DNA from 4 places in the Frankia alni ACN14a genome. Region 4 is predicted to be linked to each of the others. Evidence: riboswitches for the same ligand, from Rfam matches in the RefSeq annotation. Region 4 holds a riboswitch; each other region holds the start of a gene.

Region 1 (5,026 bases), 1.9 Mb from region 4:
GCGCGCTTCTTGCGCTGGTCGATACGGACGCGCTCGCCCGGCCCGCGCCAGACCTCAAGCGGGCCCAGCACCGCGAACACGACACCTACCTCGGGCCCGCGCGCCGCCACTGCGGGGCCGGACCACCGGGAGCCGTGACCTGGTTCGCCGGGAGTCCGGACGCCGGGGCGGGCGATCGGGCCCGCAACGGTTCCGAGCTCGTCGACCATGATGATCCTCGTCGGTTCGGAGATCCTCGCTGATCGGCCCCCGTTGCACACCCTCGCCCGGGGACCGGCGGCCCCGTCCGGGCCGGTGCGAGCAATACCCCGTCCGACCGGCGGATAGTCCTCTCACCCGGCGATATGCGTCCTCCCGGTGGGTCTGTGTCCCCGCCCGCGCGCGTCCTGCGCCAGGATGCAACCCACGGCGGGTAGGCGTCCCGCGAGGGAGGCGTTCAACCCAGCGATGGGTTCCCACGGCGGGATGGGCGCCGAGCGACGTGGATGGCGCCGGCGGGATGAGTCCCTCCGGCGGGATGAGTCCCTCCGGCGGGATGAGTCCCTCCGGCGGGATCGGTTCCTCCGGCGGGATCGGTTCCTCGGCGAGACGCCACGGCGCCCGGCTGCCGCACATGCCAGCGCCGCCGGATGAGGCTGGGAGCGTCACCCGGCGGCGCCACGACGCCCTGCGACCCGTCAGATACCGAGGCTGGCGCGGGTCTGGGGCCCGACCACGCCATCCACGAGCAGACCATGCTTGAGCTGGTAGTCCTTGACCATGTGGTTCGTCTGGTAGCCGAACTGGCCGTCGACCTGGATCGGGTAACCGAGGTTGGCCAGCTTCTGCTGAATCTGCTGGACGTCCTGCCGGTAGCCGATGCCGGAGGCGAGCGAGGGATACGCGGTCGGGAACGCCGGCGCAGGCGCTGCGGGTGCGGTGTAGGAGACGGTGCGGACGCTGATGCCGCCCGAGACTGCGGCCGCCGCGGCCTGGCCACGACCCAGGAACCGGCTGTACATGCCGCGGGTGTACGCGCTCCAGGCCGTGATGCCCTGGCTGTCGCAGACTCGCTTCGCCGCCCAGGCGTTGGTGGCGGGGTCGTAGAGGTTGCGGCTGCCCACCCAACCGGCGTGTGCGCGCATGTTGATCTGCCAGAGTCCGCGCGAGTCCTCACCGACCGTGGCGTGGGCGAAGGTGTTACCGCCGGACTCGCCGAGCGCAACCGCCACCCAGGTGGACAGCGGAACGCCGCGGCAGCCGGCGAGGCCCGCATTCGCCGCCGCACTGGCGATCGTCACGTCCGAGACGGTGCCGGTGGCGGCGCTCGCCGGGCTCGCGGTGACAAGCATGCTGGCTCCGGCACCGATCACGCCGGCGGCGGCGATGACGGCGCCGCGATGCCGGGTGGAACGCTTCCGATGCTTTCCCTTAGCCATTCTTTGACATCTCATTTCGGTGTCGTCGAACATGGGTGTGGAATCGGTGGTGACTTCCGCTCGATGGAGGGGAGCGGTTCTCACTCATCAGATAAGGGCAGCACGGACTATCTGATTTCGAAACAGCACCCGACCAACAGATGAAGGGAAAAGGCGGGAGCGAGCTTCGAGATTGGTGAGAGATCCGGCCCGATCAGCGCGACGGCCGCGTCACGCCTGGCCACCCGCTACAGGCGGTCCGGGGATCGCGGCCGCCCGCCGACGGCGACCCGTGCGGTCCGTCAGGTGGGCCGGTGATGTCGTGCGCGCAGGTCCGGCCGGCGAGCGCCGGCGTTGGCACGTTCTCGCGACTGAATCAGGGCGAGAACGGCGCCCGTCGTGGCGAGGGCGCGTCGCAGAAAGCGCAGGTCGCCAGGGCGGTCATCGAGACCGCGGCCGAGCGTTCCCGGTACACAGGCAACGTCGAATCCTTCCCGTACGCCTGCGAGGTTAGCTGTCGGGTTCGGGCCGGGAAGCCCGGTCGTCTCCGTGGAGGCGACTTAACCCCGAGGGCGGCCGTGACGGGGCCGCCCGGAGGAACCTGGTTCCCCCGCTTCTGCCCAAGCTGTCTTGGAGGGACCCCGGACCGTGGGCAGAACTCGGCGTCGGCCCGGAGCAACTAGTGCCCGGCAACCGTAGCGAACTACGTACCGTAGTGACAAGTACTAGTTCTGCCCGAATTTCGGCGCGCGCCTGTCACCGTGCGTGCATAGTGCTGCGAGACCGCAACACTGGGACATCAACCGAACCTTCGGACGTCGAGAAGGATCACGGGATGTCGGGCGTACGCCCCGGTTTGCCCGGGGTCCACGGTGAGACCCGATCGACGGGGGAGGCTCGGACCGCGGATCGGAAGAACCACACGCGGCGCCAACCCCGCCGGGCGGGGGCGCATCGCGGTGGCAGCGCTGGAACACGCGACGCCGGGCCGACAGCGCCGGATGCGGGGCTCACGGCGGCGGGCAACGAAGTACGACACGACGTCGGCGTGCGGAAACGGCAGCCCGCGAGGGGACTGGAGGTCTCCGGGCGACGAGGAGACTCCGAGTCGCAGGGGCGAGGAGACTCCGAGGGTCGCCAGGCGAGGAGACTCCGAGAGTCGCAGGGCGACGAGGAGACTCCGAGAGTCGCCCAGCGTCGAGGGACTGAGGGCCCGCCGGGCGACGAGGGAACCAGCGCGTCGCGCCCGGCGAGTAGGAGCCGCGGGGTGCGATGTGGTCAGGCTGGCGAGGCGGAGCGCGGCACAGGGGTGAGCCGCCGCGTTCGCAGGCTCTCCAGGAAGAGCAGGATGTGCGCGCCGGCGGCGCGGCGGCCCGGGCCGCGCAACACGCCCCGGCCACCGGGCAGGGAGGCGAGCCGGGCGCCCCGGGCGGTCCGCGTCGCCATGCGAACGAGCGGAAACGGAGTCACCCGGTCGTCCTCGCCATGCAGCAGCAGGATGGGCAGGTCCGGAAGCGACCGTGGGATCGGCTGGTCCGGAGGCTCGCCGGCGACCGCGCGGTGCAGCAGCGGCAGGTCCACCAGGATGAGCGCGTCCGGGCGAACGGCGGGCGACGCGGCGCCGACCAGCGCACGCAGGGCGCCGCTGTCGGAACCGAGCAGAACGAACGGCAGTCCCGGTTCGCGCGCCTCCCCAAGGGCGAGGACGCTGTCCCTCCCATGGTCGAGAAACGTCACCTGGTAGCCGTCGAGTGCCAGCCGAAAGGCCAGGTTCTCGAAGATTTCTGCGGATTCCCCGCGGCCGGGAAGGAGGACCACGTTCGCCCCCGCACGCCGGGTCGGATCGCCGCTTGGCCAGTAGCGGGAACCGGGACCGCCGACGTAACCACGTGGACGCGGATGGGAGGGAGGCGACGAGAGGGGAATGGGCACGACATCTCCGATCAGTGCCGTCCAGATGCGGATGGCAGTGCGCTCCGGCACGGCAAAAAAGCGCGTGCGAGGCTGCGGAAGCCCGACCGGTGCAGCCGGGCCGCGTGGCTGCGGATGCAGCGGCGACGGGCGTGACGGCGAAGCACCGGAAAGGCGCCGGAAAACGCCGACGGCGCGCCGGCAAGGATAGCCTAGCGAGGCACCCGGACCAGACAGACCGCGGAAGCGACACGCAGGAAGTCGATGTGGCCGCGGATGACCAGAGCGGTCGACCGTCGCGCCGGATGAGGCATGGTCGGATTCTGGCGGTACTCTGATCGGATGTCAACATATTTAATACTGACTACCGTAATGTTTCCGTCGGCCGCCGGCGAGGCCCAGCTTGTCCGCCTGGGCCCCGCAGGATGACGATTCGATGTTCGAACGCGGCTCTGGCAGACGGCGAGACCGGCCTGGGGCACGCTGGCCCAGGTACCCGCAGGCCGGCGACGGACCCGCGGACAGGTCAGGCAGCGGCACCCGCCATCGCGTTGCAGCTGTCCAGGCAGGCCCGGCAGGCCCGGGCGAGACGGGCAAGCTGGGCGTCGCGCGGCATCTTCTCGCACATCTCGGCGCAGGCACGACAGACCCGTGCGCACATGGCACACATCTCGGCGTGGAACGGCGACATCCGGCACATCAGATCGGCGCAGGTCCTGGTGACCGCCGCACAGTCCATCATGAGCCGCATGTCCGCCGCGTCCATCATCGTGCCGGGCATATCCATGCAGTAGGAGATCGTCTCCTCACTCAGTGCCGAGCACGACATGCACTCCTCGATAGCTTTCCGCATGTTCTCGTTGATCGTTTCGACGTGCTGCATCGGACACCTCCGAGGTGTGGGCGACGGCTTTTCCGCCATACCGGGAAGCCCGCCGCAGACGATTGTTTCCGCCTGGCCGGGCTCCTCCGACGATAGCTTTCGCAAGCGGATCCGCATCTCGACGGACAGCCGCCGCCACATACTTCGGAAATACCGGAAAACACTCCGGGAAAACGCCTCCGAAGAGGGCCTGTCGGCCTGCCGACACCGGTGGGTGGAGGCACACCGCTACCGGCGTGCCGGCCTCGGCGCACACCGGTCAGCCGGCGGCGGGCCCCGACGGGAGCACCCGCGAAGCGGCGGCGGCGCGGTCCGCGCCGTCCGGCACCGGGCGCCCGGGCAGCGCGACCGAGGCCAGCATCGAGGCGGGCAGTCGCGGATGTGCCAGTACCGGGCGGCCGGCGAGGAAGACGCCGCTGACCGCGTCCGGGTGCTCGAAGATCCGCAGATCCGCCGGATCCTCGTCGAGCAGGATCGCGTCGAACGTGTAGCCGACGGCGATCCGTCCCAGCCGATCCCCCACCCCGCACAGCCTGGCCCCGGTGGCGGTCGCCGCGAGCAACGCCTCGGGGGCGGTGAGTCCCGCCCGTCGCAACTGGCTGATCTCGGCGAGGTTGGCGCCGTGGCGGGTGCGATGACGGGCGTCGCTGCCCAGCGCGATGGGAACCCCCGCCGCGCGGGCCACCGCGACCGTCTCGGCGAGCGAGGCGGCGGTCGCCTCGGCTCGGTCCACCGCCCAGCCCGGCAGCATGCCGGTGGTCGCCAGCGCGGCCAGGTCACGGTAGGGCGTCAGGGTCGGCACCAGTGTGACCCCGCGGGTGGCCATCGCCGCGGC
Region 2 (5,026 bases), 950 kb from region 4:
GCCGGCTCGAGGCCACGCCGGAGATGCTCCGGCACGGGCCGACCTCGGTGCTGCACGCCATCTGCGACAGCGTCGTCGACAACTACGTCGACACCGTGGAGAAGATCCAGGTCGACGTCGACCAGATCGAGGCCGGCGTGTTCCGGCGCGACCAGACCCCGTCCACGGAAAGCGCCTACCAGATGAAGCGCGAGCTGCTGGAGCTCAAGCACGCCGTCCAGCCGCTGGCCGGCCCGCTGCGCACGCTCACGGCGGAGGGCCCGCGGCTGGTCGACGCGGCGATGCGGCGGTACTTCCGGGACGTCGCCGACCATCTCGAGCAGGTCAGCGAGCGCATCGAACACTTCGACGAGCTGCTGTCGTCGGTGCTGCAGGCCACCCTGACCCAGGTGACGATCGCCCAGAACGAGGACATGCGGCGGATCAGCGCCTGGGTCGCGATCGCCGCCGTTCCCACGGCACTGGCCGGAATCTACGGAATGAACTTCGAGCACATGCCCGAACTGCGCCAGACCTGGGGTTACCCAACGGTTCTCGCCGTGATGGCGACGGCCTGCCTGTTTCTGTACCGGGCGTTCAAACGCAACGGCTGGCTCTGACGCCGCCGACGGCCGCCGCGTTTCCCCCGCCACCAGCCCTGCCGCTACTCAACGTCACAGAAGTTGCGGGGTCGGCCGGCGCCCGGCCGGCCGTCGCGCCCTGGCCGTCAGGACGACCCGAACGGGGCGGCCGGCCACTCCTACCCCGACGACGCCGATCCGTTGGGCGACAGGGGGCCCCGAATCGGGCGAAAGAGTCCACAAACAACACAGGGCGTGCTATGCACTCGAAAACCTGGCAAGGGTAGCCGGTCCATAGCTCATTTTCGCTATCAGTTGACTGCCGTGACGTATCCGTACGATGGGTTACACCCGGCCCTCCCCGTCGGTTACCGTTACCAACCGTGTCGGAGCAACCGGGTCTCGTGCCCACCGCTCGGAGCGGTTCCCCGATCCCCCACCCGTCAGGGGAGTACATGCCCTCGTCTGACCCCCAGCGGCGAGAGACCGCCATCCTGCCCGAGCGGGGCGACCTGATCGCCGAGCTCGCCGGGCGACTCGAAGCCCTCGACGCGCTGCTGAACCGGCTCGAGGACGCCGAGCGCCAGGCCGCCGACGCCAGCGAGCACCTCATCCGGACCCGGCGCTGGCAGGAGGACACCGTTCGCACGATCCAGGAGGAGCGGGCCCGCATGCGCCAGCGCCAGCACGCCCTGGACGAGCTCGCCGACCATGCCCGCGCCGCCGTGGCCGCCCTGGCCCACCACCGTTCCCTGCCCCGCGAGGTGCACGAGCTCGCCGTCGAACTCCAGGTGCTCGACGCGGCCGGATTCCTGACCCGGCGCGGCCGGGCCCGATGAGCCCGCGGCCGACCGGGGATACCGGTACCCCCGCCCGCTCGACTACCTGACGTGAGTACGTGGTGCTCGACCGAAGTGACCGGGGTGGGCCCGGGCCTTTGTCGGCGTCGCACGAGCCGTCCGTACCGACCCTCTCGACGAGGGCGGAACCCCAGGCCATACCCGGTTTCCCTGGCCGATCGGGCGGCCGTGGCGGCCGCCGGCACGGGCCGGACCGAGCGTCCCGTCCAGGGGCACTTCGGTGCACACTCGCTGTAGTTGGGAAGGACTAGTGTTTACCCACCCCGTCAAAGTGGACTAGTCTCACGCCGACGTCACGACAACACCGGGCCGAACGCCGAATCCTGCCCCCGGCCACGGTGTCCCCTCCGAGTCGTCATCTGGGGCAGGAGCGGGGGACCCACCTCCATCGGCCGGCACCGACCCGCGGTGCTGGTCTCGGGGTCAAGTCCGATGTGCGTGAAGGCCACGCCTCGGACCGGGCAGCCCAGCCCGAACCCGACAGCTCACTTCGCAGGCGTACGGGAAGGAATACACCGTTGTCCGCGCAAAGCGTGCAGCTCGACGAAGATTCGCGCGTCGCCGGTCGCGGCCGTCACCGCGCCCAGACCGTGCCGCCGGTCGCCCGTAGCCGGGCCCGTGCTCGTGCCTTCGCCGCGATGACCACCGGGACTGTCGCTGTCTCCGGAGTGGCCCTGGCCGGCTGCGCCACCGACGTCCACGCCGACACGGCGTTGGAAGAGTCGCCGAACACCGCCCCGATCACCCTCGCCGCGCAGATCGGCTCGCGTGCCGCCCTGGGTGGCAGCATCGCCGCGGCGGCGGTCAGCGAGCACAGCTCCTCGGGACTCACTCTCGGTGCGGCGAACGGGCTCGACGCCCCGCCCCTGGCCGGCAAGGTCCAGGTCGGCCTGCGGGTGACGAACCCCGACGTGACCGTGAACGCGGACGAGCCGGTCGACATCGGCTTCTCGCTGTACAACGAGGCCACCCACGAGCCGCTGGCGAACCAGCTCGTCAAGGTGCAGGTGAAGCTCCCCACCGGGTGGGCCACCTTCAAGCACCTCCAGACGAACGCGCAGGGCTACGCGTCCTACACGGCGCGGGTGCTCACCACGACGAACGTCACGGCGATCTTCGATGGCACCGACGCCCTGCAGTCCGCCCACTCGGTCAACGACGCGACCCTGAACGTGCGCCCGCAGCGGGCCCCGCTCGCCGGTGTCTCGGCCCGCCTGGGCAGCCTCTCCGGCGGCGTCTCCGTCGGTTCCCCCCAGGTGTCCGTGCCGGTGCCGTCCAGCTCGATCGGCGCGAAGGCCGTCTACCTGGCCTCCCTGCAGGCGGGCAAGCCGTACGTCTACGGCGCCGACGGCCCGAGCTCGTTCGACTGCTCCGGGCTCGTCCAGTACGTCTTCAAGCAGCTCGGCAAGAGCCTGCCGCGGACCACGGACGCCCAGTTTGCCGCCACCACCCGGGTGTCGCAGTACAACAAGCAGCCCGGCGACCTGATCTTCCTCGGCTCGCCCGGAGACATCTACCACGTCGGCATCTACGCCGGCGACGGCAAGATGTGGGTCGCCCCGCACACGGGCAGCGTCGTGAAGCTCCAGTCGATCTACACCACCTCCTACTACGTCGGACGCGTCTAAGAGCGTTCACGCCAGCGCACGGTGCCCTGCGGTGCGGCGCCGGCCCTGCGGTGGTCACCTCGTCCGGCTGGAAGTGCGACGAAGCCCGTCCAGCCCCGAGCCGATCGCGACGCGGCCTCCCCCTCCGGTCGCGCGTGCGGTCAGATCGCCGGTCAGGCCTCGGTTCACCGCGCGTCCGTACACCGTCGTGCCCGCCCCGCCGGGCCTGCTCCCCCCGGCAGGCGGAAGGTGCGCATCGCCGAACCGTCCGGGTCATCATCGCGGCTGCCCCGGACGCTGTTCCACGACGCGGCCGACGCCGAGACTCCGTTGACGCCGAGACACCACCGACGCCGAGACACCGCCGGACCACCTGCACCCGGTCCGCGCGCCCGCCGAAGCCGGGCGGCGTCGTAGTCCTGGCCGAGCCGGGACCAGCTCCAGTACGCGGGCCCTGCCATCGCCCGCGGCACCACGACCCGACCTCGCTTCCGTGCCAGCCGGGCAACGCCTCCTTCCGGCCGGACGGACGTCAGATCTCCCCCCCATCTGACGTCCGTCCGGCCGGAAGGCCCCCGACCCCGCCGGCCTTCCCTCGGATTCCCCCCCCATCCGCAGCGGGAGGCCGGCGGGCCCTCGGGTTCCATCCGGCCACTGAGGTCCGCCGATGCCGCTACCCCCCTCCCGGCGGCATCGGCGGACCTTCGCTTCCACCCAGCCGTCGCGGGCGCGTACGCGGCACCTGGAGGCCGTGGAGGGCCGCCATCGGGCGCCTCTGCGGACGGCCTCTCGCTCAGACGGGCCGGCCTCGGCCGGCAGACGGTCAGCGGCCCCGGGCCCAGGGCCCGGTATCAGGTTCTCGGACTCGGACTGAGGCTCGGGGCTCAGGCTCCCAGGTGGTGCTTGGCGGAGGCCGTCCACAGCGTCTCGCTGACCTTCTTGTTCCACTTGGTCTCGGCAACCCTCGCCTCCGGTGCCCGACCCGGGCAGGCGGACTGCGGCTCCTGCGTGAACTGCCCCACCACACCGACGGCCGCAAAGATCGGTTTGGCGCCGCCGCAGACGACGGTCAGCGCGAGCCGAGCGCCCTCGCCGACGCCCCACACGTAGATCCGGTTCGGGTCGACCTTGGTCTTCTTCGCGGAGACGTAGCTGACCACGTCGCGCAGGTACTTCGCGTCGGCGCCGTCCGGGGAGTCGATCCGCCAGGTGCCGCCGACCGCCTCGGGATAGGCGACCGCGAAGTTGCGGGCGTTCGCCACCGAGCCGGCGGCGCTGTCATGGTCGAGGGTCTTGGCGTCGACGTTGTCGTCGTGCAGGATCAGCACCAGCGGGATCGGATCCTTCGGGTCCGACGGGGCGTGCACGAGCAGTTCCCGGTCGGCCGAGCCGTAGTCCTTGGGCATGCTGACGCGCTTGGTCTTCGGGCCGTTGCCGCGCTCGATGAAGACCCACAGCACGACGATGACGGCCCCGACGATGAGTACGGTTCGCTTGTTCTTGCCCCACCAGCCGGCAAGGGGATTCGACGCCACGATCCAACCGAACCACACCGGTAGCCGGGAAACGCCGGAAACGGGCGACCAGATGACGCTCGGACCTACTCCTTCGTCCGAGGCGGCCGCGGGACCGAGCGGGTCGTGGGGCCGCCGCCGGGGTCAGGAGGTGGCGAGCGCGCGGCGGCGGGCCTCGCGCAACACCTGTGCCTCCCGAGGGGCGTCCAGCGGCGGGAGCTCGCCGTGGATCCAGGTCAGCAGGAGGTCGGCGAGCGCCGGGTTCTGCGCCAGGACCGGCCCATGCAGGTAGGTGCCGACGACCCGCCCGTCGACGATGCCGTCGGTGCCTCCGCCGTCGCCACTCGTGCCACCGCCACCACCCGTGCCGCCACCACCGTCGGTGCCGCCGTCGCCGTCGCCGATTCCGCGGCGCACCACGCCGAGCGGGAAGCCGCCGGCCCCCGGCAGCCGCCGGGTACGCCCGGCGTGGTTCTCGTACCCGT
Region 3 (5,026 bases), 170 kb from region 4:
GTTGCTGCTCGCGCCGCTCGCGGCGGTCGCTGTGGCCCGGCGGCGCTTCCGGTCCGGGCCGCTGACGCCGGCCCAGGCGGCCGCCGTGGTGCTGCTCTGCCTGGGGATCGCGGTGGGGGGCGGGTGGAACGCCGGCGAGGCCGGCGAGGTGCGGATGATGGCCTGGCCGCTCGTCAGCCTGCCGCCGTTGGTGATGCTGGTGACGGTGTCCCGCCCGGTGTGGCGCTGGGTGCTCGCTTCGGTCACCGTGGGCGCCGCCATGATCGCGGTGAGCCTGCTGACCAACCCACGGGACCCGTTCGCGCTGTCCCACCTGCTCATGCAGCTCTACTACCTGTGGATCATGCAGATCTGCCTGGTCATGGTCGGTCCGTTGCTGTGGAGCACGGCCGATGTCCGCGCCTGGGCCAGTCACTGCGAGCGAGAACTGGTCCGACGCGCCGAGAACCGGGACCGGGTGCGCGAGCGTCGCAGCGTGCTGCTGCGGGCCGTCGAACGGGACGTGGCGCCGTTGCTGGCCGGCGTCGCGGCGGGCCGGCTCGATCCGCAGGCCGACGCCGTGCGCTCGGAATGTGCCCGGCGGGCGGTCGCCGTGCGGCGGCTGCTGTTCGACGACGACGCCGTGCACAGCGCGCTCGGGGAGGCCATCGATGCCGCCGAACGGCACGGCACGGTCGTGTCCAGCCAGATCTCCGGTGGTCTCGACCAGCTTCCCGCCTCGGTGCGCGGCGAGTTCGTCGAGCAGGTGCACCATGCGCTGCGGGTGATGCCGAGCCGCCGGGTCCTGCTCACCGTCACTGCGCAGGCACGTACGGCCAGCCTGTTTCTGTCGTGTTCCTGGCCGGCGGGCCAGTTGCCGCCGGCGCCGTCGGGTCGGGCCATCGACATGATCGTCGACGTCGACGACGGGCAGCTCTGCATGGAGCTGCGCTGGCCGCCCGCGAAGGTGCCGCTCGGGCGGCGGCCATAGCTGGTGGCCGGTAGCTGGTGGCTGGTGCCTGGTTCGGGTGGTGACGGAGCCCCGCCCCCGCTCGGGGGACGGGGCTCCTGACCCGTGCTGGGTCGCGTCGCCTCGCGCCGGCCACGGCTCACGATCTGTCGAGCACGATCCGATCGATCATGTGCGGATCAGAGTCGGCCGAGTGCGGATGTCGGCGCGGTGTGTCGGGGCCTCAGATCCGGTGACCCCAGCAGGGCTTCGACGCGTACCAGGGGCTGGTGCCGGCCTGCGCGTAGAGCTGCCGCGCGCGCTGCCACTGCTCCCCGACGCTGGCGTTCTGGGGCAGACCACGGCCGCCCAGACCGTGCCAGGTGCTGGGCAGGAACTGGAACAGGCCGCCAGCTCCGATGGAGTTGACCGCGTGCGGGTTACCGCCGGATTCGCAGGGGATCACGGCGCGCAGGAAGTGGTCGGCGTTGGTCCCCGCGCTGGCCGGCTGGGACAGCGCGAGGCCGCCGCCGACGGAGGCGGCGAGAGTGGTGGCGATGACTGCGGCCCGGGTGCCGAGCTTGATCCGGTTGAGGCCCCGACCGAGCGAACGAGCGTTGGACATTGAGTTGCCCTTCCCCACGCCTGCGAGGTGAGCTGTCGGGTTCGGGCTGGGAATGCCCGGCCGCGGTTCTCGGCTTCACCCCTAGGACGCCCGACTTCGGCGCCCGGAATTGGTTCCCCCGTCCCTGCCGCAGGTTTGATTCTCATCGGGTGGGGGCAGGGTTCGGCGTGCCACCCGACGTCTGCCATCAGTTGACGGCATGGCGACGAACATAGCTGAGCGTGACCCCGGGAAATCAAGGGTACGTGACGATAGCCACAGTGCGTTCTATCGTCTTTGAATGATCTCGGTTCTGCGGTTTCGCGCCCGCGTGCGCGCCCGATTCTAACGGCCTTCGTGGCCCCGCGGAATGCCTGGATTGCGGTTGGTCGGCCACGCTGACCACAAACCCTTCGCGGTCCGTGGCCGGTTCTCTCCCGGGCGTGGCCGGGGGCGTTCTCTACCCGCGTCGGCGCAGCCGTTAACGGAGTCGAGAAAAATTCCACCGCCGCCCTCGCGCGGAGCGGCTCTTCCGCGCTTTTCCGAACTATACGGCACGCCGCGAGTAGTCCTGTCGAAAGGGGATGTGTCGGTCGGGCGGCCCGGTGATGTCGGTGACCGGGGCTCGGCCGGACGGCGCGGTCGGGCGGCGCGGTCGGACGGGGCGAGACCGACCGGTCGGGTGGTGGCGGAGCTCAGGGGTTGTAGGTCCAGGACGAGCCGGTGCCGCGGTACTGCTCGACCGGGATGGGGACGACCCCGGGGCGCATCCGGTCGGTGTAGAGGCGCCCGTGCAGGTGATCGATCTCGTGGGCGACCAGGCGGGCGAGGCCCTGCCGGTACACCGTGATGTGGCGGCGGCCCGAGGTGTCGGTGTGCTCCACGTGCAGCTCCAGGGACCGCGGGACGATGCCGCGGACGTCGAAGAAGCTCAGGCACCCCTCGTACTGCTCGTCGCTCTCGGGGACGGACTCGATGACGCGCGGGTTGAGCAGGGTGAGGATGTCGCCGTCCGCGGACCGCACGATGGCCGCCGCTCGGTTGATCCCGATCTGGGGCGCGGCGATGCCCATCCCCTTCCCGAACGTGTGCAGAGCGGACACCCGCTCCATGGCCGAGGAGAGCTCGGCGACGACGCGGCGGGCGTCCTCGGCCTCGACGGGCAGCTCGAACGACCGAGCCGGCTGGTGCAGGGAGGGATCGCCGACCTGGACGATGCCCGCCGCGGCCATCTGCCCGCTGGGCCGGGCCACGGTTCGGTCGGCGGGATCCCGGCTCGACGCGACCGCCCGGAAGTTCCATTCCAGGCGATATCTGGCGTGCAGCGGAGGATTGTTCGTGGACCAGGTGAAAACGCGCCTCTTGGCATCATCCGTGCGGGCGATCGCCGTGCGGAACGGGAAGGCGTCCGCGGTCATCGACGTCTCCATGCCCCAGACCACGGGATCGACCTCGGCGGGGAAGTCCAGCACGACCGACAGGAAGCTGGTCGGTACCCGGACGGCCCGCTGGAACCACGGGCCCCACTTCTCCTCGCCGACCCGGTAGCTGTACTCGATCCAGGCTGATTCGCCCGGGTAGAGGGGGAATCGGCCACGATTGTTCTCGAACAGCAGCCAGACCTCCTTCAGCGCATCCCAGTCGGTCTTGACCTGCCAGGACATGCGCTCGTCGCCGCAGTGCGCGCTGAGCTGCAGTTCCTCCCAGCGCAGCGGATTGCTGCGGTAGAGCCGGGCGGCGCGTTCCTGATCTCCGGGAAAGCGGTCGACGGAGATGCGCATCAGGTAGCGGGTCACCGGTTCGACGCCGGTGTTGAGCACGAGCCGGCGCTGATGGGCGACGTACATGCCGTCCTCGTACCGCAGCTCGGCGCGATCCTCCTCGACGACGAGCCCACCCGGGTCCGGGCCGGCCCGGGTACCTCGGGAGGCCCCGACCGGCTCGGCCGCCGTGATCGCCGCCGACGAGCCCGGTGGCGGGGGGGACACCCGGCCACCGGGCTCCGCCGGCCGGGCTGCCGGCGGACGGGAGTCGACGTCACCCGCCTCGTCCGCCGCCTCCCACGGGCGCGCGGCGAGCTGGAAATAGGCACCCGGTATTCGCAGCGCATCGGCGATGCGCTCGATCAGGGAGAGGCGGGCGATGTGGTCCTCGCCCTGCATGATCCGGCTGACGCGGCTCTGGCTGAGACCCTCGACCGGGGACGCGATGCGGTTCTGGCTCGCACCGTCGTACTTCTTCATCAGCCGGAAGGCCGTCCGGAAGTCCCGGGTCTCGCATGCGGTCCGGAAGTCGGATCGGGCGAGCAGGGTGCGGGAGACCCGGTAGGGACCGGCTTCGTAGGACATCGACCGGCCTTCCGTCGGGCTTCGACCTGCGTCGATCGCCCGGCCGGGACGGCGGAAAGTCCGATGCGCCGGGCTGCGGCTGAGACGTCAGGATGACGACGCTATGCCAAACCGGCATAGGTTGCCGGCGCTTGCGGTGATCGCGAGGTTGTCGTGGATCCGACATCCGGCCGGCCCGGATGAGCGGGCGGCGCCGCGACGGATCTGGTAGGCGACCAGCTGACTGCCTCGGTCTCATCCGACCGGGTCATGCGCTCCTGCCCCGGCTGGGGGAGGCTGCGCGGTTGTCCATGCGCCGCTGGTGCGGGGGCACGCAGCGGTGCGGATGCGGCCGTGGTCCAGCCCGGCCCGGTCCGGCCCGGGCTGGGTCGGCCGGGGCTCGTCGAGCCCATACGAGAAGAGCATGCCTGACTGACGTTTCCCGGCCACGCCCGCTCGGGCCACCCTGGATGCAGGCCGGCCCCGCCCCGCGTCGAGCCGCGACCTCCGCCGGGCGGGGCCGGCGCATCCGGCGGCCGGTGGGTCATCGCCGGCCCGGAGGGGAGGGGCGGACCGACGGCCACCGACCCTGGTGGCCGCCACCAGCGTCGGTGGCGGCCACCGGCCCGGTCGGCCGGGCCGCGACGGCGGCGGCACAGGGAATGTGGCGCAGGAGGTGTGGGTCCGGAAGGGCGGTGCCAATCGTGACGGAGCCGAGGAGAGATCATGATCGAACTGCGATCGTCTACGGCGTCGTCCGGTTCGCGCCCGGCGGTGACCGGCAGGTCGCCGATGTGGTGATCACCTTCGTGTCCCCGTCGGCGGCGGACGACTTCGCGGCGGAGCAGGGCTGGCCGGAGTACGAGGTGGCGCCGGTGCGCTTTTTCGTCCACGAACGGCAGTCCGCCGTCGTCGCGGTGCCACCTCCGACCCGGCCCGCTCCCTCCCCGGCCAGGCCAGCACCCTCGTCGACGCCGTCGCCCCCCGTTCCTCCCAGGCAGCCGCCGACCGGTGCCGGCCCGAGCGAGCCGGCCGGCCCCGCCGACCGGCGGCCGTGGACAGGTGACCCTGCCCTGCCCATGCAGGGTCACCAATCCGCCGCCGATCCGGCCGGACCCCCCGGATCGGCGGCGCCACCCCAACCCCCCGCCGGCCAGGCGGGGACGG
Region 4 (5,026 bases):
GGATGGCACTCGCGCGTGGCCGGTCGGCCGATGCCGCGACCAACCGGCGCCGAGGACTCACGATCCGTCGAAGCCGAGTTCCCGTGCGGCGGCGGGATCGCTGTCGGTGAGGAAGTTCTGACAGCGGGTGGCCTCTTCGGTCTCCCCGATGGCCGCCGCGGCGCGTCCGAGCGCGGCCAGGGAACGCAGGAAACCGCGGTTCGGCTCGTGCGACCAGGGAACCGGCCCGGTGCCCCGCCAGCCGGCGCGGCGCAGCGCGTCAAGTCCGCGGTGGTAGCCGGTGCGGGCGTAGGCGTACGCCTCGACGGGCCGGTCGCCGGCCAGCGCGAGTTCGGCGAGGGCGGCCCACGGGGCACTGAGCGCGGGCGAGGCGGCGGCCACGGCCGCCGGCGACTCCCCCGCGGCCAGCGCGTCGGTGGCGATGGCGTCGGAGGGCAGCAGCGTCGGCGGCGGGCCCGAGAGCAGGTTGCGGCCCGGGTCGGACGGCGTCGTCATGGATGCATCCTGCCGCACGGCTGTGGCGACCTGCCGTGCGGGTGGTGCGACCTGCCGTGCGGGTGAGGTGACCGGCCGTGTGCGGGTGGTGCGCAGCCGCGGCGGGTCACGACCGGACGGTGACGTTCCACAGGTTCTGGCCGACGGCGCCGGGCTGGCCGTCGCTGACCCGGGTCAGGTAGCCGTAGAGGGCGGCGATGCCCTGCGACTGCGGACCGAACTTTCCGTCGACGGTGAGCAGGAAGCTCTTGTTGCGCATCGCGGCCTGCCAGACGAACGCGTCCGGGCGGACGTCGTTGCCGTAACCGGCGTTGAGGACGGTGCCCTTGTAGGAGTTGTCACCCATCTCCTGGCGAGCGCGATCCAGTGTCATCGGCGGCTCGGCGGGGGCGAGGGCCTGCTCGATGACGTCACCGGAGCCGACCGCGGCCGGGCCGTTGTTCGTCAGGCCCATCTTGCGCGAGCAGGACGGCCAGGGCTGCCATCCCCGCGCGTTGTAGAGCTTGGCGGCGGCCTCGTCCTGGGTGGCGGGGGAGGCCTGGTAAGGCCGGCCGGAGTAGCCGAGGCCGTGCCAGGTCTGGTCGTCGAACTGGTAACCGCCGGAGAAGCCGTTGCCCGTGTTGGTGGCGTAGTTCCCGCCGGACTCGCACTGGCGGAGCTTGGCGAAGTCGTCGGCGGTCGCGGCGCCGGCCGGGGCCGCGGCGACCGTGCTGACCGCGAGCCCGCTGCCGACGATGGCCGTCACCGCGCCGGTGGTGCGAAGGATGCGACCCGCGGTCGAGTGGGCCTGCGGGGCCCGATGTCTACCACCACGCCGTCCTGACGGCATGTCAGTCCAATCCCGATCGCCTGCGGGGTGAGCTGTCGGGTGCGGGCTGGGATGGCCCGGCCGGTCCGCCCCTGGCCGTCGGTACTGCGTGGGAAACGTTCTCCCCACACCGGATGGCTGGGACGAGCCTGCTTAACCCCAAGGGCGTCAGAGACGCCCGGATGGTGGGTCCCCCACTCCTGCCCGTTGCGGTGCGTACTAGGACCAGCCGCTCGCACGTCGGGCAGGACTCGGCGTCCGTCCGAGCGACCTCGCCGGGTGGCGAGTGATCGGCACTCTAGCGAGAACGGTTCAGGGGGCGCAAACCGGGGTGGTTCGGAGTAACCAGGTTGGGACGCGCGAACGGCGGAGCCCGACGGTGCCGCCCGATCGGGTGGCGGGGTGTGCCGCCGGCGTCGTGGGGTACCACCACGACGGACGTCGGCGCCCGGTGCGGAGTTGGTGGCCGACCGGCCCGTTTCGGAGCGCGCAGCGGAGATCGTCCGGGCGTCCGGGCGGGCCGGTCGGGGCGAGTCGGTGAGCTCCCCTGGCCGGTGTCACCGGGGTGGGAAGGTCGTCCGGGTGGCGTGACGCGCGTCCCCGCGTCCCGGGCCGGATGGACTACGTGCGGACGGTGCCGTTCGGCGGCGCGGCGATCGGCCGGATGGCTACCGCGCGTGATGCGGCGCTCAGCCGAAGGTGGCGTGCCAGGTCGCCGGGCCGACGATGCCGTCGACGGCCAGACCGTGGCTTCCCTGGAAGGAGCGGGCGGCGGCGGCCGAACGTGGCCCGAAGTGGCCGTCCACCGCGATCGGGTAGCCGAGCTGGCTCATCCGGGTCTGCCAGGCGCGCACGTCGGCCCGGTCCTGCCCGACCAGCGCGGCCGTGAGGTTGCGGGTGAAGTTCGGGGTGGTGGAGGCGGCGGGACGAGCGGTCAGCGGGGCCCGCGTCGCCGAGCGCGACGCCTGCGCCGCGCCGCTGGCCGACGAGCCGCCCGCGAGCTGGTCGGCGCCCATGCCGCGACCGCAGACCGGCCACTGGCCGAAGCCGGAGCGCTGGGCGAGGCGGAGGGCGGCCTCGTCCTGGACCGCCGGGGCCGCCTCGTGTGGCAGACCGGAGTAGCCGAGACTGTGCCAGGTGCTGGCCGAGAACTGGAAGGCGCCGTAGTAGCCGTTTCCGGTGTTGGTCGTGTAATCACCGCCGGACTCGCACTGCCGCAGACCCGCCCAGGTGCTGGCCGCCTCGGCCGGCTGGCTGACGGCAAGAGTGCCGCCGACCGCCGCCGCGAGAACCGGAGCAACCATGAGGGCCCGCGCCCGGATGCGGGTGCCGGCGCTCCATTGTCGGCCACTGGTACGTGCGTCGGACATATGTTTGTGGTCCTTCCCCACGCCTGCGAGGTGAGCTGTCGGATTCGGGCTGGGAACTGCCCGGCCATGCCAGGGATTCCTGGGGACGTGCGTCGCACCGAAAGACCCTGGTGCGTCCGTCGCTCATGGCTTCACCCCGAGAGCATCGAATCCCTTCGACGCTCGGAGATGGTTCCCCCGTTCCTGCCGCCCGGTCTGGCGAAATCGTCGGCCGGGGGCAGGATTCGGCGTGCCGCCCGACGAATGCCGGACGTTGTTGTCGGCACGGCGAAGACCATAACCACGCCGGCCGGCGAGTCGCCAAGCATTGAATAGGTCACGTGAAAAAGAGCACAGTCGGCGCGCCTGCTTGAGCACCCGTGGGGTGACTGGTATCGCGCGTGCGCGCCCGCTCATCAACCTGGCGTTATCGCGGGCGGGGGTATTTGTGGCCGGCTGATCACCCTGTTTGCCGATGGGTGATGGCGAGCGGAGCGTGGTGAATCACGCCGAATGGGTGACCTGCGGGAAAGCAACATCGACTGTGCCCCGGCGCGCCGGATGGGCGCAATGCGCCGCTTACCCGGGTTCGTCCGGGCCAGCCTACTCATGTGAGAAAAACAACGGAAACCTGGTGGTGACTTACGACCTTGTCATGCAGCTGCGGGAAGCACGCGGCGGCGTAGCGGGGCCCCAAGGCCCAGCTCCCGGGCAGGATGTCCTGGTTGGGTGCGCGGGGCTTCCGATGCGGTAGCACGTCCGTCTCGTGTGGGTCGATCTGGCCGAAACCTGCTGCTGATAAGCGTGACCAGGCAACGGACCCGAGGTGGACCACTCGGCGAAAGACAGTGGTCCCCCAGTCGCGTGACGCAACTGGGGGACCGCGGGTGGTCGCATGATACGGGACATCGTCGGGACGATCGATGGGGCGGATCTCCCGGATGTCCGTTCTGTGCCGGTCGCTTCGTCCCGACGTCGGGGTGCCGCCGGGAAACCGCGCGGCCGTCGGAACGGACGGCGATGCGCGTCGGGGCCGGTCCCGGCGACGTGCCGGCCGGGGCCGGCGGAGCTGACAGAGCCGACGGATCCGAGGAAAGCCACAGATCAGCCGGCCCGGCCCCGGATGTGCCCGGGTCGGGCCGGTCGGCGCCCGGCGGCACACCCGGCGCGGCGATCGCCGGGTGTCATCCTCCGGGTCGGGAGTGTTGCGGTCGGGTCGGGCTCGGAAGCGGGCGGTGCTATGCCCTGCTGAGGGACCGGCCGGCGGAGCGGAGGTCCTCGCACGCCTGGGCCACCCGGGCCGCCATGCCGCTTTCGGCGAGCTTTCCGTAGGTGCGCGGGTCGTATGCCTTCTTCGCCCCGACCTCGCCGTCCACCTTGAGTACCCCGTCATAGTTCTTGAAGACGTGGTCCACGATGGGGCGGGTAAATGCGTACTGGGTGTCGGTGTCCACATTCATCTTCACGACGCCGTAGTCCAGGGTCTCTCGGATCTCGCTGAGGTCCGAGCCGCTGCCGCCGTGGAAGACGAGGTCGAACGGCTTCGATCCGGCCGGCAGACCCAGCTTCTGGGCGACGTGGTCCTGACCCTCGCGAAGAATCGTCGGACGAAGCTTGACGTTTCCCGGCTTGTACACCCCGTGCACGTTGCCGAAGGTCGCGGCCAGCAGGTAACGGCCCTTCTCGCCCGAACCGAGGACTTCGGCGGTCCGCCACATGTCGCCCGGCGTGGTGTAGAGCTTCTCGTCGATCGCGCCGACGACGCCGTCCTCCTCGCCGCCGACGACGCCGATCTCGACCTCAAGGACGATCTTCGCGGCGGCGGCGTCGGCGAGCAGTTCCTCGGCGATCTTGAGGTTCTCCTCGAGCTCGACGGCCGAGCCGTCCCACATGTGGGACTGGAACAGCGGCTCGCGGCCGGCGGCGACCCGCTCCTTCGAGATCGCGATGAGCGGCCGGATGTAGGTGTCGAGCTTGTCCGCCGGGCAGTGGTCGGTGTGCAGCGCGATGGTGACCGGGTAGGCCTTCGCGACGTGGTGGGCGTACTCGGCCAGGGCCTCCGCGCCCAGGACCATGTTCTTCACCGTCGAACCGGACAGGTACTCCGCCCCGCCGGTGGAGACCTGCACGATTCCGTCGCTGCCCGCCTCCGCGAATCCCCGCAGGGCGGCGTTGAGGGTCTGCGACGAGGTGACGTTGATCGCGGGGTAGGCGAAGGACTCGGACTTTGCCCGGTCGAGCATCTGGGCGTAGGTCTCTGGGGTGGCGATGGGCATCGGTGGGGCTCCTTGTCGAAGCTGTCGGGGCGCCGATCAGCCATGGACGGCGGCGCTGAGCAGCCCGACAGGGCCGGCAGACCGCCGTTGGACTGTTG

What was found. A riboswitch is a leader RNA that binds a small molecule or an ion and turns the genes downstream of it on or off. The one in region 4 is predicted to bind cyclic di-AMP.
Region 1: it holds a riboswitch for cyclic di-AMP, as region 4 does, so the genes downstream of both, FRAAL_RS21490 (peptidoglycan-binding protein) here and FRAAL_RS29055 (transglycosylase family protein) in region 4, are expected to answer to the same signal.
Region 2: it holds a riboswitch for cyclic di-AMP, as region 4 does, so the genes downstream of both, FRAAL_RS02805 (C40 family peptidase) here and FRAAL_RS29055 (transglycosylase family protein) in region 4, are expected to answer to the same signal.
Region 3: it holds a riboswitch for cyclic di-AMP, as region 4 does, so the genes downstream of both, FRAAL_RS28405 (transglycosylase family protein) here and FRAAL_RS29055 (transglycosylase family protein) in region 4, are expected to answer to the same signal.

The regions. Positions count from the first base shown of each region.
Region 1 is NC_008278.1:5,335,650-5,340,675, forward strand. It holds gene FRAAL_RS21485 (AfsR/SARP family transcriptional regulator) at 1-80, opposite strand, end outside; gene FRAAL_RS21490 (peptidoglycan-binding protein) at 678-1,418, opposite strand; cyclic di-AMP (ydaO/yuaA leader) riboswitch at 1,883-2,034, opposite strand; gene FRAAL_RS21495 (alpha/beta hydrolase) at 2,676-3,215, opposite strand; gene FRAAL_RS21500 (four-helix bundle copper-binding protein) at 3,835-4,191, opposite strand; gene FRAAL_RS21505 (amidohydrolase family protein) at 4,451-5,026, opposite strand, start outside.
Region 2 is NC_008278.1:703,312-708,337, reverse strand. It holds gene corA (magnesium/cobalt transporter CorA) at 1-599, shown strand, start outside; gene FRAAL_RS02810 (hypothetical protein) at 1,016-1,399, shown strand; cyclic di-AMP (ydaO/yuaA leader) riboswitch at 1,756-1,933, shown strand; gene FRAAL_RS02805 (C40 family peptidase) at 1,939-3,048, shown strand; gene FRAAL_RS02800 (PHB depolymerase family esterase) at 3,912-4,580, opposite strand; gene FRAAL_RS02795 (type 1 glutamine amidotransferase) at 4,686-5,026, opposite strand, start outside.
Region 3 is NC_008278.1:7,084,337-7,089,362, reverse strand. It holds gene FRAAL_RS28410 (hypothetical protein) at 1-970, shown strand, start outside; gene FRAAL_RS28405 (transglycosylase family protein) at 1,173-1,553, opposite strand; cyclic di-AMP (ydaO/yuaA leader) riboswitch at 1,556-1,731, opposite strand; gene FRAAL_RS28400 (peptide deformylase) at 2,228-3,880, opposite strand; gene FRAAL_RS28395 (hypothetical protein) at 4,564-5,026, shown strand, end outside.
Region 4 is NC_008278.1:7,252,672-7,257,697, reverse strand. It holds gene FRAAL_RS29065 (DUF3151 domain-containing protein) at 58-495, opposite strand; gene FRAAL_RS29060 (transglycosylase family protein) at 602-1,324, opposite strand; cyclic di-AMP (ydaO/yuaA leader) riboswitch at 1,327-1,528, opposite strand; gene FRAAL_RS29055 (transglycosylase family protein) at 1,993-2,673, opposite strand; cyclic di-AMP (ydaO/yuaA leader) riboswitch at 2,681-2,884, opposite strand; gene fbaA (class II fructose-bisphosphate aldolase) at 3,891-4,928, opposite strand.